DNA from 3 places in the Thermosediminibacter oceani DSM 16646 genome. Region 1 is predicted to be linked to each of the others. Evidence: riboswitches for the same ligand, from Rfam matches in the RefSeq annotation. Region 1 holds a riboswitch; each other region holds the start of a gene.
What was found. A riboswitch is a leader RNA that binds a small molecule or an ion and turns the genes downstream of it on or off. The one in region 1 is predicted to bind thiamine pyrophosphate.
Positions count from the first base shown of each region.

Region 2: it holds a riboswitch for thiamine pyrophosphate, as region 1 does, so the genes downstream of both, thiD (bifunctional hydroxymethylpyrimidine kinase/phosphomethylpyrimidine kinase) here and thiT (energy-coupled thiamine transporter ThiT) in region 1, are expected to answer to the same signal.
Region 3: it holds a riboswitch for thiamine pyrophosphate, as region 1 does, so the genes downstream of both, thiM (hydroxyethylthiazole kinase) here and thiT (energy-coupled thiamine transporter ThiT) in region 1, are expected to answer to the same signal.

Region 1 is NC_014377.1:1,709,505-1,715,315, forward strand. Features, by position in the region: gene TOCE_RS08605 (IS1182 family transposase) at 1-571, shown strand, start outside; gene TOCE_RS08610 (double-cubane-cluster-containing anaerobic reductase) at 641-1,912, opposite strand; gene thiT (energy-coupled thiamine transporter ThiT) at 2,248-2,775, opposite strand; TPP riboswitch at 2,839-2,944, opposite strand; gene TOCE_RS08620 (hypothetical protein) at 3,207-3,542, shown strand; gene TOCE_RS08625 (V-type ATPase subunit) at 3,545-4,588, shown strand; gene TOCE_RS08630 (V-type ATP synthase subunit I) at 4,606-5,811, shown strand, end outside.
Region 2 is NC_014377.1:16,528-22,338, reverse strand. Features, by position in the region: gene TOCE_RS00130 (AbrB/MazE/SpoVT family DNA-binding domain-containing protein) at 1-80, shown strand, start outside; gene proC (pyrroline-5-carboxylate reductase) at 152-982, opposite strand; gene rsmI (16S rRNA (cytidine(1402)-2'-O)-methyltransferase) at 1,064-1,939, opposite strand; gene TOCE_RS00115 (GNAT family N-acetyltransferase) at 2,217-2,762, shown strand; TPP riboswitch at 2,878-2,984, shown strand; gene thiD (bifunctional hydroxymethylpyrimidine kinase/phosphomethylpyrimidine kinase) at 3,061-3,864, shown strand; gene thiE (thiamine phosphate synthase) at 3,884-4,522, shown strand; gene TOCE_RS00095 (polysaccharide deacetylase family protein) at 4,499-5,356, opposite strand; gene hslO (Hsp33 family molecular chaperone HslO) at 5,511-5,811, shown strand, end outside.
Region 3 is NC_014377.1:640,546-646,356, forward strand. Features, by position in the region: gene TOCE_RS03220 (Cof-type HAD-IIB family hydrolase) at 1-279, shown strand, start outside; gene TOCE_RS03225 (pseudouridine synthase) at 285-1,016, opposite strand; gene TOCE_RS03230 (hypothetical protein) at 1,193-1,594, opposite strand; gene TOCE_RS03235 (hypothetical protein) at 2,334-2,672, shown strand; TPP riboswitch at 2,754-2,858, shown strand; gene thiM (hydroxyethylthiazole kinase) at 2,987-3,781, shown strand; gene TOCE_RS03245 (hypothetical protein) at 4,446-4,775, shown strand; partial or broken gene TOCE_RS12880 (M15 family metallopeptidase) at 4,972-5,685, opposite strand; partial or broken gene TOCE_RS12885 (stalk domain-containing protein) at 5,662-5,811, opposite strand, start outside.

The DNA of each region.
Region 1 (5,811 bases):
AGGAGCGCTTCCCGTTATGCCCTACAAGAGGCCGATGACCAAAGATGGCTACTTTAAAAAACGCGAATACGTCTATGACGAATATTATGATTGTTACATATGCCCCAACAACCAAATATTAGAATACAGCACCACCAACCGGGCGGGATACCGGGAATATAGGAGCAACCCCCAAATATGCTGTAAATGTCCCATGCGCCTACAGTGCACCAAAAGTAAAAATTACACAAAAATCATAACTCGGCATATATGGGAGCATTACATAGAAATAGCGGAAGATATAAGACACACCCAATGGGGTAAAGAACTATACAAAATGCGCGGCCAGACCATCGAGCGGGTATTTGCCGATGCGAAGGAAAAGCATGGCATGCGCTATACAAATCTACGAGGCTTGAGGAAAGTTGGACATTACCTCACGCTTCTTTTCGCATGCATGAATTTAAAAAAGCTGGCTTTATGGAAGAAAAGACGGGGAACGTTTCCGCCAACAGTCCCCGCTTTACATTCGTTTTTCTTAAAAATTTTCTTCGCCTTCAACAAAAAGCCGCTTTTAGGTTATGCATCCTAAAAGCGGCTTTGTCTACAAGCTGAAAGCGGTTCCCTTTATAAGAACCGCTTTTTCAGTGTCTTTGTTTTTTCAGCCGAGCATTTCAAGAAAAGCCTGAACCCGGGTTTTTACCTGCTCCGAATCATTTTCGCTGTAATCAGTTTCAATGAGAATAACGGGTATCCCTTCCTTCTGCAAAGCCCGCCTGACAAGTTCATACTCCACAGCGTAGGGCTGGCAGAACTGCAGATTATAGTAAATGACGCCATCAGCCTCGTATTCCCTGGCCAGGCGTATTATATCATCGATTCTGCCGCGGTTGGGGGTAAAGCATGCGCAGTTAGTCTTCATGTACCTTTCAGCAAGAGCTCTAAACTGCCCTTCCAGCGTGTTTGAAGCCTCTTCCACGAAGTTTTCAAAGTATCTGGTGCCGGTGCAGGTTTCCTCGCAGACCACAACGGCACCGCTCGATTCCACTATGTGGTGCAGTTTCCAGTTCGGTATAGCCATGGGAGTACCGGTTATGAGGATACGCTTTGCGTGGGCCGGGAAAACGCCTTCCCCCGACTTTACCCTTTCCTCCAGTTCGTCGCAAAGGTCGTTTACTTTAGAGGTAAAACGCTCCGGATCATCGTAAAAAGCTATCTGGCTAACCAAAAGGGCATCCTTTCCGCTGATGGGTACCGGCCTTGCCTTCCTCAGTTCATAAAGGCGCTTTAGAGCCCTTCTCTTTTCGTTTATAAGCCTTATCGCATCTTTCAATTTATCCGGGGTTATTTCATTCCCCGTAAGTTTTTCCAGCTTTTCCTTTAGTATCTCAATTTCTTGAACCCAGGCTTTTATATCAACGTCCCGCTTCATTTGAGGAAGGTGCATCACGTGGATATCGGCATAATTTTCAAGTATTTCCCAGGCCTTTTTCTTACCGTCGCAGGTCGTCTCACCTACAAGCAGGTCGCAGGACTGAAAGTAAGGACACGTCCTGGTTATTTTTGCCCCCATAAAAGATTTGATCAGCGGACATGTGTTTTTGGGCAGTACCTTTTCCCCATCAGGCACCCAGAACTGGGACCCGCCGCACAACCCTATGCCTATGGCTCCTGCGGCAACTATAAGCTCGTCGGGCACGTAAACGCAGAAGGTGCCCACCACCTTGCCCCCGTCATCCTTATGCCGCTTTAGTTCTTCGGGCCTGAGGCCGTGAATCGAAGATACCACCAGATTAAAGTAGTTCATTCCTTCCGGCCGGTTTTCCTGAGAAAGATACACGTCAGCGAAAAAGCCTGGCAGCAGGTTGCATAGCTGATCGTGCTTTTCAAGGTCAATGTCCATCGATTCCCATAACTTTTTGTAATCGGTCATTTAAAATCCCCCTTAATAACTTTTTCTTTAGTGATGAGGTTCCCGGGATCGCAGCCCCGACTCCAACGAAATGATAGATAATTTTTGGGCCAAAGACGCCACCTTTTCGGACGGTTTCGTTTTGTCCGGCTTTTCAGAAGAATATCCAATTCAGATTTTATCACCATAGCAGGCGAACCTGCTATCGAAATATATAATAAATTAATATTTACTATCGATATTTTTAATAGATGCTCTTTAAAATTGCTTACCGGCGGTTACTCAATCCTTCGCGAAAAAAACTCCCTCCCCGGAAGTTAAATCACCCTTCCGAAGAGGGAGTTTAAAAAATCATTTCAATCAGAAACGCCGCAGCCTTCATCCTTACGAATAAAGCGGTAAAGCACAAATCTCAATACAAGAAGGCTTATGACTAGTTCGGGCAACAGGTAACCGCCGTTGTAAAGCACCGAGTAGACAAGGGGACTCATACCCTCGGGAGCGTAGGAGTAAAAGAAGATTACACCTGAAAGAAGGTGCGACAAAAACCGGCCTAAAATGCCCACGGGTATACCGAGATAAATCCTTCTTCCAAACAGCCCTGCAAAGCCCAGCATTCCGAATGCAAGCGGGTAGTCTAAAATTACCTGCACAGGATGGACGATAAAGGGTTCTATCATTAGCTGCAAAAGACCGTATACCGTTCCCGCAAAAAATCCTCTGGAAGCTCCATGCCGTACCGAGTAGAGGATGATGGGCACCATACTTCCTAGGGTAACAGAGCCGCCGTAAGGGGCCTGAAAGACCTTGAAGAAACTCAATATTGTAGCAATCCCGATCATCAGTGCGCCTTCGATAAATGCAGATAGATTCTGTCTTCTCATAATTATCCTCTCCTTTTTAATATTAAAAATAAAAGCCCACCCGTATAGGTGGGCAAGTAAATCGATGCGATTCACGTGCTTCCCTACGCGGGCATTACCCCGTTCAGGTTCTGGGGTCGAAGCCCTGCCATCGGGCTTCCTCTCAGCCGAAGCTCCCCCAGCACGTTCAACATTTATCATTTATTATTTTATTTATATTTATTATACATCATTAATAAATTATTGCCAATAGCCTTACTTCAGTCCCGGTGAAAAGTAATCACTGCTTTTTTGACAAAACACGAGAAATTTTGAGATAGTACCCGGTTAGGAGGGTTTACCGGTACATTGCAGCATAGGATGGTAGAATTTTATAACTTATTTCAGTTTGCTTTTATTTTTTTAGAGGAGTATAGATTATAAAAAGATCTAATTAAAAAAGGGTGATCTGCTTGGAAGAAAAAATCGTAGGACAATCGATAGAGCGGTTTCTAGAGATAGACAGTAAAGCAGTGGAGATCAGAGAAAAGAGGGATAAAAGTCTAGCCGACCTAGAGTCCCGCTACCGCCGGGAAATCCAGGAGATGATTGAAAGTTTTAACCGGGAAATCGACCAAACGGTAAAAGACATTTATGCCAAAGCAATTCTGACAGGTAATCAACAAGTTGAAAAAATACAAAAAGATACGACTGAATTGATAAAAAATATGGAAGCGAGGTTTACGCAAGTTAAAGATGAAATAAAGGATGAGTTCATTAATACGATATTTGATCTAAAGAGGTATTGATTATGGACAGGATAACTCGATTTGCCGCCGTCAACACGAAGATAAGAGCAATGGAACGCAATTTTTTGCAAGACCAGCATTACGCCGAGATGCTTCGGAAAAGGTCTATCGCAGAGCTTGCCGGTTATCTTAGAGAAAATACTCCCTACCGTAAGCTGTTGGACGATATAAACACCGATAAGTTGAGCAGGGCTACCCTCGAAAGAATCCTTCGACGCAATATGGTGAAAAATCTCGATAAACTGCTTTATTTTTTTAGAGGGAATTATAAGGAATTTTTGAAGGCGCTGTACCTGAAGTATGAAATCGAGGATTTGAAAAATCTGGCAAGAGACATATATAACAGCTCCGAAACTGGCCTGATTGACAGGCCTTATGCGTTTATAGGCAGGTACAGCAATGTACCCTCCGATAAGGTGCTTAAGGCAGAGACTTTAAGAGATCTCATAATGGCTTTGGAGGGGTCCGAATTTGACGATTACGTAAAGCCCCTGCTTGACGGAAAAAGGGAAAATCTCTTTCATCTGGAAATGGCCCTGGATACGGCTTACTTCAGCATTTTAAAGAAGAGGTCAGAAAAGCTTGAAAATGGAGATAGAAAAATTCTAGAAAAATGGGAGGGGATGGTATCGGATTTATATAATCTTCAATGGATATACAGGGGCAAGAAATTTTACATGCTGTCCCCGGAGGAGTTGCTCAATTACACTATAGACATGGGGGACCGCATCAGCTTTTTAAAGCGCAGGGAACTGTGCTATTCTATAAATCTCGACGAACTAGATAGTATGGCCGGGGAGCTGGGGTACGGCTTCCTTTTCAAAAAAGACGAAACCGGTGACATATACATGGAAAGGAGAATAAATAGATTTTTGTTCTACAGACTTAAGGCTTTATTACGACGTTCTCCCATGAGCATAATACAGGCTATCGCTTATGCATTGTTTCTGGAGTTCGAAATAAAAGACATTATCTCGATAACCGAATGCATTAGATACAACCTTTCACCCGAGGAATCCGGGAGGTTCTTGATAAGGGCGGTATAATTAGGAGGCGAGCTTTTATGGCTATTGAGAAAATGAAGATGATGGGGATAATAGGCAAAATCCCCCAAATGAACAGGATCCTGCGACTAATTATATTAAACGGTAGCATGCATGTAATCAACTCCATCTCCAGGATAAGCTCTAGCGATTTCGTCTTACCTCCCAATGAAAAAAATATAGAGGCTTTAGAAGATCTTCCTTATATTAAACCGTATACATTGCGGAGGGACTTTTCCCGGGAGGAAGAGGTTGTAAACAACCTCCTGGGCATTTTCAATTTAAAGCCCGCCGTAATACCCGAGTACATGGGGCAGGATTACGAATTTGACGATTTTATGAAGCAAATTTTCGAAATCTATTCTGAGATACACTCCTTAGCCGAGAGTATAAACCAGAGAAAAAGGTCTATAGAAGAAAAAAAGACTTATATAAACAATCTGAGGTACCTCGAAAAGTACAAATTTAATGTGGAACAACTGGAAAAAATGAATTTCCTGACCTTCAAGCTGCTTAAACTCACGAAGGAAAACTACCTCAAGCTCAAAAAGAATTACGAAAATATACCGGCGGTGGTCTTAAAAATTAAGGATGAAGGCAAAAACGTGGTGGTAGCCTCTATAACACCGAAAAGCCTTGAAGAAACCGTAGAAAGGATTTTTACTTCCCTCAATTTTGTAGAGCTTCCTCTTCCCGATAGTTTCAACGGGACACCGGCCACCGTCATAAAACAGCTGGAAGCCGGTATAAATGAAGATATGAACGCCATTGATTCCATGACAAAGTCCATAGAAAATTACAGGGAAAAATACACGGTCGAAGTTGAAAAGGCTTACGCCCGGCTTGCAATGGAAAAGAAGGTTGAGGAGGTTAAAACCAATCTCGCTACGGGTAAGCACCTGTTTTTTATGTTCGGATTCGTTCCGGAAAGCTGCGTAGTCCGCCTTAAAGAAGAACTCGAAGCTACCTTCGGGAATGACATTATAATAATCGTCGAAGATGTACAAAAAAGAACGCCGGGCATAACGCCGCCTACGAAATTGAGGAATCTTCCCATTATCAGGCCTTTTGAAGAAATGGTAAAAATGTACGGAGTGCCTGCTTACAACGAGAAGGACCCGACTTTATTTTTTGCGCTAAGTTATCTCCTGCTCTTCGGAGCCATGTTCGGAGACGTGGGTCAGGGCCTCGTGCTGTTAATCGCCGGGCTCTTGCTTAGATATCTG
Region 2 (5,811 bases), 590 kb from region 1:
CAGAGAATGTAATCTCCTTCAAGGGCAAGAATATATGCGAAAAGTGCGCAGGTCAAATAGAACAAACGAAAAAAAATTAAAAGAAGAGACTTCTGTCTCTTCTCTTTTTTATTTTTAGCCAAAACTATACTACCTTAAATTTGGAGAATTGTCAACAATTTCCGTAACTTCCGCCCTCCATGAGCTCCCTAGAGCGGCGGGCGGCGCTGTTCACCGCCTGTATTATGCAATTGGTAAAGCCCATCTTCTCCAGGGTTTCTATACCCGCCATCGTCGTGCCTCCCGGCGACGTAACCTTTTTCCTAAGGCTCGCGGGGTGTTCTCCCGTCTCCTTTACCATCTTGGCAGCCCCAAGGACCGTCTGAACCGCAAGCTCATACGAAACCTCCCGGGGAAGACCCACCTTCACGCCGGCTTCGGTGAGGGCTTCCATCATAAGGTATACATAGGCGGGCCCGCTGCCCGAAAGGGCGGTAACCGCATCCATCCACTCTTCGTCCACTTCTATGACCTGGCCTACCGAGGAAAAAATCCTGAAGGCCTTTTCCAGGTCATCCCGTCCCGCATGACGTCCGGCAGTGATAGCGGTGGCCGACTCCTTCACCTGACACGATGTGTTTGGCATGGCTCTGATCACCCTTATCCGCTTCCCGGCAAATTCCTCAATCCGGGATGTGGTGATGCCGGCGGCCACCGAAATTATTGTGTGCTGCTCCTTCAAAAAATCTCTTATCTTCAGCATGACGCCTTTTACATCTGAGGGTTTTACAGCGATAATAAGCGTTTCGCATTCTCCAACCAGTCTGCCGTAGTCTCTAGTAGTGTTTACACCGTAGGTTTTTTCAAAAAATTTCAGGCGGTCATCGTCTTTCCTGTTTAGAACGAAGATATCCTCCGGCGCAAGCACCGAAGCGCTCAATATCCCCTTCAAAAGCGCTTCTGCCATGGAACCGGCTCCAAAAAATCCAAGCCTGTTGTACATAAGGTATCACCTCCCCGTATATCCCGCATAAACCAAAAACCCCTCCCCACAAAAAGCAGACCTCAGGCCGGCGCCTTAACATCACTCTCTTTCACTTTTCACCAGCAGCTTGTACGCTTCCCTTTTCGGAACCCCCAGTTCTTTCGCTGCTGTCTTCAGCGCCTGTTTTTTGTCCATTCCACGGCTCATGTAAGTCTTTATCTTTTCCAAAAGCAACCGCCTCGATCCTTCATCCTCCAGGTCAAGACCGCCCGTTTCACCTTTGTCACAGCTGGAGCCTTCCAGCACCAGCACGATTTCACCCCGGGGGGGCGCACTTTGGTACCTTATTATAGCCTCCTCGATCGAACCCCGGAAAAATTCCTCGTGAACCTTGGTCATCTCCCTGGCTACGGTTATTCTCCTGTTGCCGAGGATCTCCCGGATGTCCGAAAGAGCCTTTAAAAGCCGGTGGGGCGCTTCATAAATAACTATGGTCCTTTCCTCCTCTTTGAGCTCCGCCAGCCTTTTTTGCCTCTCTGTGGATTTTTGCGGGAGAAAGCCCTCGAAAACGAATTTGCCCGTGCTCAACCCCGACGCGGCGACGGCGCATATCACCGCCGACGGCCCGGGAAGCGGCACGACCCTGATCCCCGCTTCTACCGCTTTTTTTACCAGGTCTTCCCCCGGGTCGGAAATTCCCGGCGTGCCCGCATCCGAAACCAGAGCTACGCTTTTGCCAGCAAGAAGATCCGTTATGATTTCGTCGCCTTTTTTAGCCCTGTTGTGCTCCCGGTAGCTGGTGAGCGGCGTTTTTATGTCGTAATGGTTTAAAAGCTTTCTGGTAACCCTCGTATCCTCGGCGGCGATGTAATCGACTTCCTTTAAAACCCTTAAAACTCGAAGGGTAATGTCTTCAAGGTTTCCTATGGGCGTCGGGCAAAGGTAAAGGATCCCGGGCTCTTTTTTTTCAGCCATAAGCGGACATTCCTTTCTTTTATGGCAAGCAATCCGATAAAATAATTATAATATTTTTCCCGGACAAAATAAAATGGGCTTTTCCTGCAAAGAAAGCGCAAGATAATTTTCACCCTTGTAAATCCAGATATTGAAAGAGAACCGCGGAGTCCGCAGTCTTTCTTATTGTGGATAAATCTGTGGAAATTGTGTACATCTCTTTACAATTGAGCACCGAACGGGTATAATAGTGAAAATTTTATACCCATATTTTGCATGTTATGAGGAGGGGTCTTGCATGTTCACCGGTGAAAAGGTGAGGTTGAGGGCTTATCGAAAGGAAGACCTCGAAAAAGCGCTTCAATTTATCAATGACCCTGAAGTGAAGCGTTTTCTTGCTCCCGGCATTCCGTTCCCGCTGACGGAATCCGATGAAGAAAAATTTATCTCAAAGCAGAGCGGCTTCAACACCGATGCCTATTCTTTTGCCATCGAAACCCTGGAAGGAGAGTATATAGGCGGCTGCGGCATAAATAGTACCGACTGGAAGAACAGCGTCGCAGTAGTGGGAATCTTTATCGGCAATAAAGACTACTGGGGAAAGGGATACGGCACCGACGCCATGCGGGTCCTTTTGCGGTTCATCTTCGAGCAGATGAACATAAATAAAGTCAAACTCTTCGTCTACGACTTCAACAAGAGGGCAATCCGGTGCTACGAAAAATGCGGTTTCAAAGTGGAGGGAGTGCTGCGGCAGGAGATATACCGGGACGGCCGCTACCACGACGAGCTGGCCATGGGGATTCTGCGCAGCGAGTGGTTCGGCGCCGGAAATAAAAAGTAATTTGCTTGAAAGCATTAGCTGATGAAATATCAGCTTCGACCGCTCCGCTTAAAATTAAAAGGAAAAAGTTATTTTCCGTAGAATATATATATATAATAATGCACCCAAAAACATATATACCTGCTGGGGGAGCTTCGGCTGAGAGGAAACCCGGGCTTCGGGTTTCGACCCCTTGGACCTGACCAGGGTAATGCCTGCGTAGGGAAGCAGTCCGGTAGCGGTGCCCTGATTCCGGGGCACGAATCGAACTTTGCCCACCTATACAGGTGGGTCAATTTATTTTGAGGAGGAAAGATTTATGAAACTCGCCCTTACGATCGCCGGCTCCGATTCCGGAGGGGGAGCCGGAATTCAGGCTGATCTTAAGACTTTCAGCGCCCACGGAGTATTCGGGATGAGCGTCATAACCTCCGTCACCGCCCAGAACACGAAAGCGGTGATAGGCGTCGAGGACATCTCTCCGGAAATGGTTTACCTGCAGATAAAGGCCGTGTTCGAGGACCTTCCGCCCGATGCGGTTAAAATAGGAATGGTATCCTCTGCGAGCATAATAAGGTCCGTTGCGAAAGGCCTTGACGAATTCGGGCCGGAAAAGGTGGTGCTGGACCCGGTCATGATCTCGAAAAGCGGGCACGCCCTTTTGAAGCCCGACGCCGTCGAGGCCCTGAAGAGGGAGCTGCTTCCCAGGTGTCTTGTTGTTACTCCTAACATACCCGAGGCAAAAGCTCTGACAGGAATGAGTATAAAGGGCGTCGAGGATATGGAAAGGGCCGCTGAGAAAATTATGTCTTACGGCTGCCGGGCGGTTGTAGTCAAGGGAGGCCACCTGGAAGGCGATGCCGTGGACGTTTTCTTCGACGGCCGGGAATTTCACAGGCTCAAATCTGAGAGAATCTTTTCGAGAAACACTCACGGCACCGGTTGCACCTTTTCCTCGGCGATAGCGGCAAACCTGGCTCTGGGCCGTGACCTTTTTACAGCCGTCAAGCTCGCAAAGGAGTACATCACCGGCGCTATAAAAAATTCCATGGACATAGGCGGCGGCGCCGGACCCGTCCACCACTTCTACGAGCTGTACCGCAGGGCGGGACTGAACGTTTAGCCGAAGGGAGGTGAAGGTTTTGAAACCGGACTTTACACTCTATGCCGTTACCGAAAGGTCTTACCTTCATGGAAGGGACCTGGTCGAAGCCGTGGAGGAAGCCATAAGAGCCGGAATAACGGTGCTGCAGCTCAGGGAAAAGGACGCGCCGGGGAGGGAGTTTTACGAGCTGGCCCTCCGGCTCAGGGAGCTCACCAGAGTTTACGGTATCCCCTTTATTATTAACGACCGGGTGGACATAGCCCTGGCGGTGGACGCCGACGGCGTCCACGTGGGCCAGGAAGACATCCCGGCGGATGTGGCGAGAAAAATCATAGGACCCGGCAAAATCCTGGGCGTCTCTGCTAAAACCGTGGAAGAAGCTATAAGAGCCGAAAAAGACGGGGCCGATTACCTGGGAGTCGGCGCGATCTTCCCTTCCCCCACCAAGCCTTCGTCAGAGGCAATCGGCCTGGAAGGCCTGATAAAAATCAAAAACGCGGTTAAAATTCCGGTGGTTGCCATAGGGGGCATCACCGTGCAAAACGCCAATGAAGTTATGGCAACAGGAGTCGATGGCATCTGCTGCATTTCGGCGGTGTTCTGCGGTGACATAACCGAAAACGTCCGAGCCTTGAGACGGGCGATATCCCAATCATTTTTTATAGGGGATTTTTAACAGTTCCGGGATCGTCACGAACCGGTAGCCTTCCTTTTTCAGCGTTACGATGACATCCTTCAGGGCGGCTACGGACCCGCTGAGGTCTTCCCCGCCGCCTGCGGAATGTTGCAGTATTATGCTGCCTTCCCTGACGTTTTCCAGGATGTTGGTTTTCACCTGTTCGGCGGTAAGACTTTTCCAGTCCAGGGAATCCACGCTCCAGGCGATGACCTTATAGTTTAATTTGGCTATCTCTTTTACCCTTGCTTCATCGATGGATCCGTAGGGGGAACGGAAGAGGGCAGGGCGATATCCGGTAAGTTTGCTCAAAGTCTCTTCCGCCCTCAGTATTTCCCGGACCATATCCTCATTGTTCATTTTGATTATATTGGGGTGGCTCCAGGTATGGTTGCCTACCACGTGCCCCTCGCGCACCATTCTCCTTACCACGTCGGGAAAGAGTTCCGCCCTTTTGCCTACCAGAAAAAATGTGGCCTTTACGTTTTGTTCCTTCAAAACATCCAGGATTTGCGGGGTGTAGACCGAATCCGGACCGTCGTCGAAGGTCAGGGCTACCATCTTGACATTCCTGGGGCCTTCCCGGTAAAACAACTCCGGTAGTTTGGAACTCAGATCATCGATTTTGCGCTGGGGAAAACCCCGGTTGTCCCGCTCCGAGCCTCCGGCCAGTTTAAAGTGTTCCGTTATCTCCTTAGGGGAACGGGATTGATATTTAGGCGTTTGAAACTCCCGCCTGTTGGGGACTAACCGGAGTTCATAACCGTTGATATGCGCCCATAAAAGCAGGATACCAATTGCTATTAAGATCCCGGCGATCAGCGGTTTTCTCATTTTCCCACCTCAGGTATAGTTTGCCATAATTTCCCGGTATTATTACTCTTGCATTCGGAAAGTCTTTTTCCTACTGTAGTACAACTGATGCTCCGGCGAAAATATGATATAATACTGTAGTGCAATGCGAAGTGAACTAAAGGAGGCAGCGCATTTGACAGGACTAAAAGACTATATGGTCAGGGCTATCGACGAAGAGGCCGGAATTCTGGCCTTTGCCGCCCGCACTACGGAACTGGTGGAGAAGGCCAGGACCATCCACGGCTGTTCTCCTACAGCCACGGCAGCCCTGGGCCGGCTGCTCACAGCCGCGGCCATGATGGGTTCCATGCTCAAGGGCGAAGGGGATACGGTGACCGTGAGGGTGGACGGCGGCGGCCCCGCAGGACCCCTTATTGCCTTTTCGGATTCCAGGGGGAACGTGAAGGGATACATAGGTAACCCCTCGGCGGACC
Region 3 (5,811 bases), 1.1 Mb from region 1:
CAGTCGGACAGGTTTTACCTGGAGGTAATACCGGATGGGGTTTCAAAAGCGGAGGGATTGAGAAAGCTGTGCGATATCCTGGGGATTGACCGGCAGAGCGTTGTAGCGATAGGGGATAACATGAACGACCTTTCCATGATAGAATTCGCCGGCTTAGGGGTTGCCGTAGAAAATGCCGAGGAAGAGATAAAAAGGGCAGCGGGGTTGATTGTACCAGCGAACACGGAAAACGGCGTGGCCTATTTAATAAAGAAGATTATCGAAGGCGATATTACCTGACATTTTTACAGGTTTACCGCCTCCGTTAAAATCCTTATCTCCTCATCGGTGAGTTCGCGCCACTCACCCGGCTCCAGGTTTTCATCCAGCTTTAAAGGCCCCATTGAAAGGCGCTTCAGGTAAGTCACTTCTTTGCCTCTGGCTTTCATCATCCGCTTGATCTGGTGGAACTTGCCTTCGTATATTGTTACCAGAGCCGAAGAAACCTCTCCGGCTTCCAGTATTTCCAGTTTTGCCGGGAGCGCCCTGTAATCCCCAAGGAAAACGCCTTCTTTAAAGGCCTTGACGTCTTCCTCTACAAGGCGACCTTTTACTTCCACGTAGTAGACCTTTTCGACTTTTTTTCTGGGGGATAGCAGCCTGTGGGCGAGTTGGCCGTCGTCGGTGAGAAGGAGCAGTCCTTCCGCGTCCTTGTCAAGCCTTCCTACAGGAAATAGATTTCTGTGGGAGAATTCATCTTCCAGCAGGTCTATTACCGTGGTCTCTCGCCTGTCGTGGGTGGCGGAAATAACTCCTTGGGGTTTGTTCATCATGATGTAGATATGTTCTTTGAAAATCAGCAGCTCGCCCGAAACGCTTATGGAATCAACGGCAGGGGCCACCGGTGTACCGGCATCGGTGACGACCCGGCCGTTCACCTCTACTTCTCCCCGCTTTATTATTTTCTTCACATCCTTGCGGCTGCCGTAACCTGCCATACTGAGGACCTTGTCAAGACGCTCTGTTTTTTCAGCCATTTCACAAACCTCGCTTGATGATTTCTACATTTTATATAATATATCATTCCTGCAATAAAAGGCAAAATCTTTTTCTCACAATTTTTATATACAAAGAGTTTAAAAAAATGAAGCAGTATCTCGGAAGCGTCTAGTTAAAAAATACAAGGGTACTTTCGGTACCCTTGTGCTCAATATTACTTAACAATCGTGTACAGGAAATTTGCCATAAGGTGCTGAAATTCTTCGGTTTTCATAAGGCTTAAAAACATGGGAACCCATTTGTCGGTAGGCTGCACGGTACCGCCCCGGTCAGTGAATTCGAGGGTCTTTCCTTCTAGCTTCATCTGCGCTTTTTCAGTGATTTGAGTAAAGCACTCTACTGCGCACTTCGTCAGGTCTATGGAATTTGAAATCTTATCCAGAGCTTCTTTTAGATTTCCCGTGGTTATGGCTTGCCGGAGCAGCTTTTTGCCGACAGTGGTGAATGAAACAGGTTCATTTTCGGGAGTTTGCGTTGCTTCACTTTCCTCATTTTTAATTAAACTTTCCTGTTCCTCAGGCTCTTTAAAAGCATTTTCAAGTTCCTCTTTGGCCATGGATAACCCTCCTTCTTCCTATTGGCTTTTTGAGCTAATATATAATATGAAATTTCCTAAAACCTTGCCCTTGTGGCGTAATAGTAAAGCCCTGCAAGTATCAAAAAAAACCCTGGATGTATATACTACATCCAGGGATTTGCTGCGATGTATTCTAATTTTAGGAGCACAGAACTATTATCACCACCGGCAGTAAGAATACTAATATAATGATGGGGAAAAACCACCACCACTGTATGTGGGTCAAGTCAGCCATTGCTGCACCTCCCTTCTACCGTCTCTCCTACTTTCATAATATGCTTTAACTTCATAGGGTGCTAAGACAAAAAACTGCGATAAGCTCCGGGAGCTTTTTCCCCGGAGCCTTCTTACTAATTTTAGACCGCCTGACCCAGAACTATTATTATGATCGGGAAGAAGAATACTACTATAATAATGGGAATGAACAGCCACCACCACCAGTTAAAGCTTCTCTGGGGCTTTGCAACGTCGGGCATCTTGGCACCTCCTTTTACGTTTCTACTGATATAGTATTCAAGGGATATTCATGTGTGAATTGAGGGAATAAAAAGACGTTCTTTGTTTCAGACAACATTTAACAAATTTATAAATATGTAGATATCTTGCCATTTAAAAACAACGTTACGAGAATTTATCAGCATATTGATTTCCTTTAAGGTTATTTTAAATATTAGAGTGAAAGAAAAATTGTGCCTTTTGATGGCAAAGGAGTGATTTTATGCGGTCTTTCAGGCCTTTTTTGGCAGGCGTTTTTGCCGCCGCAATGGCTTATGTCCTGAGCCCTCAAGTCAAAAAAAGGGTCAGGCCTATGGTTGAAAAGGGCATGGAAAAGGTATCGGGCATGACCGAAAAGGGAAAGGAAAAAGTGGTAGAAATTAAGCACATGATGACTAAAAAAGTGATGGATGAAGGAGAACAGGTGGACCAGCTTGGCTATTATGAAGAACTGGAGCGGCTGAAAGAGGAGAGAAACCAGTATTTAGAAGAAATCAAGGAACTAAAAGAGTTGGTAAATCATCTATATGATGAAATTAGGGAACTAAAAAACAAAAGCTGAGAGAGCCGTCCCCCGCGGCTCCATTTTTTTATTCCCGTTGACACCCGGCGGCTTTTTGTATATAATTCTACCAAAGCTGAATAAAACTACCGGGGGTGCTGCGAAGAGCGGCTGAGACGGGAATTTTCCCGAACCCTTGAACCTGTTTGGGTAATGCCAGCGGAGGGAGGGTAGTTGTTTTTAGGCGTTTCGTACCTCCTTGGTACGAATTTTTTATTTTTTGGAGAGGAGGGTTTACTAAGCCCGGGCGAGAAAAACCCTGACTGCCAAAGGCGTGGTGAAATGCTGATTAAAGATCGGGGGAGGAGTCCATGATGATTGAGGGTCTGCTTGAAAAAGTGCGGAGTCAAAAACCCCTTGTCCACCACATCACCAATATTGTGACGGTCAACGACTGCGCCAACGTGACCTTGGCGATTGGAGCATTGCCCGTGATGGCTCACGCGCTGGAAGAAGTTGAGGACATGGTAAAGGCGGCGTCGAGCCTCGTGCTGAACATCGGCACCCTTACGCCAAAGCAGGTGGAAGCCATGATCAAGGCCGGAAAAAAGGCGAATGAGCTGGGGGTACCCGTTGTGCTGGACCCGGTGGGGGCCGGAGCCACGCCCCTCAGGACCGAAAGTGCCAAAAGGATACTGAGAGAGGTGAAAGTATCCGTGATAAAGGGCAACAGCGCTGAAATCGGAGTGCTTGCCGGTGCCGGCGGAAAGATCCGGGGGGTCGAAGCCGTCGGCAGCAGCGAAAACCTTTTGGCAGCGGCAAAGAAAATGGCTAAAGACTTAGGGTCTACTGTTGTGATATCGGGAGTAAGAGATATAGTTACCGACGGGGATAGGGTAGGGTATGTGGACAACGGTCACCGCTGGATGGGAACCATAACCGGCACGGGATGCATGCTGGCGTCGGTGATCGGCAGCTTCTGCGGTGTGGAAAGGGATTGCTTCAAAGCTTCCACTGCAGCATTGGTCGCCTTCGGTCTTGCCGGAGAACTGGCGGCGGAAAGACCGGAAGTCCGCGGCCCGGCGAGCTTTAAGGTGTGCTTCTTCGACGAACTTTACAATTTAACGAAAGAAAAGATACGAGCGGGAATGAAATATTCGCTTGCATAAGGAGCGGGAAAACCCCGCTCTTTTTTATTTCTTTAATTAGATACAGACTGTGTGGAAGGAATAAAAAAATTCATTGACTTTCGTAAAATTTTTGTATATTTTAGGGGAAGACAGAATACTGTCATCTTATTTAAGGGGAGAACAAAAATGAGGTTTATTTTTAACAAATTTGTTTTATTTTCTTCAATCATATTTGTTATTTTGTTTACCGTTAACCTTTATGAACCCACAGCTTTGGATTTTATTGGGGCAATTGTTGGCGGGATTATATCGGGAATAATTATAGGAACGATTTTGTATGTTATCCGTAAGATCTTAACTTAAGGAGTGATTAGATTGGGTACAAGATTCGCTAAAAAGGTTTAGCTGGCTTGGTGCCATGGTCTTTACTGAAGAAGAACTATCGAGGCAGGTACGCGAAGCATCCCGGTAAAACATAAACTCAAACGACGTTAATCGCCTCCCATATAACGGGGCGCAATTTATATGGAAATAAAAGGGGCGTTTTACGCCCACTTATTATTTATAAACATTTAGGAAGGTACTTTCTCAAATCACACGCTGGTTATACAATTAATTTTTAATAAAATGCGGTTATATTTTGAACCGGTTATGTCCTCTTTTTATACATAGAGAGAAGATACGATGAAAGGAGGAGCACTCCGTGGAAATGTTTACTTACGATTTTCTGAGCACGTTGACGGGGACGGTAACCGCAACGGTACTCGTGGTGGAATTTTTAAAAGAACTGGGTCCTATAAAAAAAATACCCACCCGGTGGGTGGTGTTTGCTGTATCGGAAATGATAGTTATAATCACGAGCATTGCAAGGGGGAACTTCGGGATAATCAATCTACCGTTGTATTTTTTGAACGGATTGCTAGTCACCACCTTAGCAATGGGCAGCTGGCACCTGCTCTGCTACAATCTTCGGGATATCACGGTTAAGCACCGGATATACATACCTCCCGGCAGATGGAAGACGTTGAAATAAAGGTTTTTCCCGTTTATTTTTTTGCCATTATAGGCTTTTTATCAATCTTTACGGTTACAATAAGGCCGCCGGTATTATCCGAAGACGCATCGACAGCTAGTCCATTGGTTGTAAAAACATCAATATCCGATAGCCAACCGGCGTTCCCCAGGTAATAGATCCGGAAAGTTTCACCGGTTTCGGAAGTGTATTCTATCCGCCGGTTCTTCTTGAGGTATTCTATATACTCCTCCAAGCACATCTTCTTTTTTGTTATGATTTCCGCATGGGGTTTACCTACATAACGGTAGTGCCAGGGTTCGTAAATTATCTTGGTGATATTCTGCTTATCTTTTGGATAGCGCAAAATAAACCCGTACTTGTAAGAATTTTTAATTAACCATTTACCCTCTCTAGTTTGGTCAAACACTTCTTCAAGCCCTTTGGTACGCTGCAGCAATGTTCTTGAAAAAATGTCTACCGCAAGGCCTGTCTGATGTTCACTGGTACCGGGTACCGCTACCACTCTTCCCGCCAGACGTTTTGCATCGCTCATTGTTTTACCCAGTTTTCTGTATGTATTTACCTTATTATTGAACAGGGTGCTTTGATAGCTGTAAGGACGGTAAGCGCTCGTTACTATTAGTCCTGGAACGCCTTCTTTTTTAGCAGCTTTAAACATTTGAACCAGCTGGTTTGCTGCTTCAGCGGTTAATTTCAGATCGGACTTGTTCCCTGGTACTTTACCGTCCAGCTTGCTCAGAGATGTAGGTGAGTAGCCCTTTCCCGCGGGATAAGATTGATTTACCAGTATTAAATTGCCTTTATTTATGTACTTAAATGTGGCTTTAGCAGCATTGAGCGAACGCTCTGTCCCCCAATTCTGTTTTCTTCCTATAGTTATCCTGCCGGTAGCGGAATCAACGGAAATATACTCGCTGGGCACGTAGTTTAAAACTGCTAGGGATACATACATTTGGCCGTTCTTTATCCGCACAGCGCCTGCATGTACGGGGGTGTTGTTTATCAAGACATAATTTGCACCATTTTTGGCCTG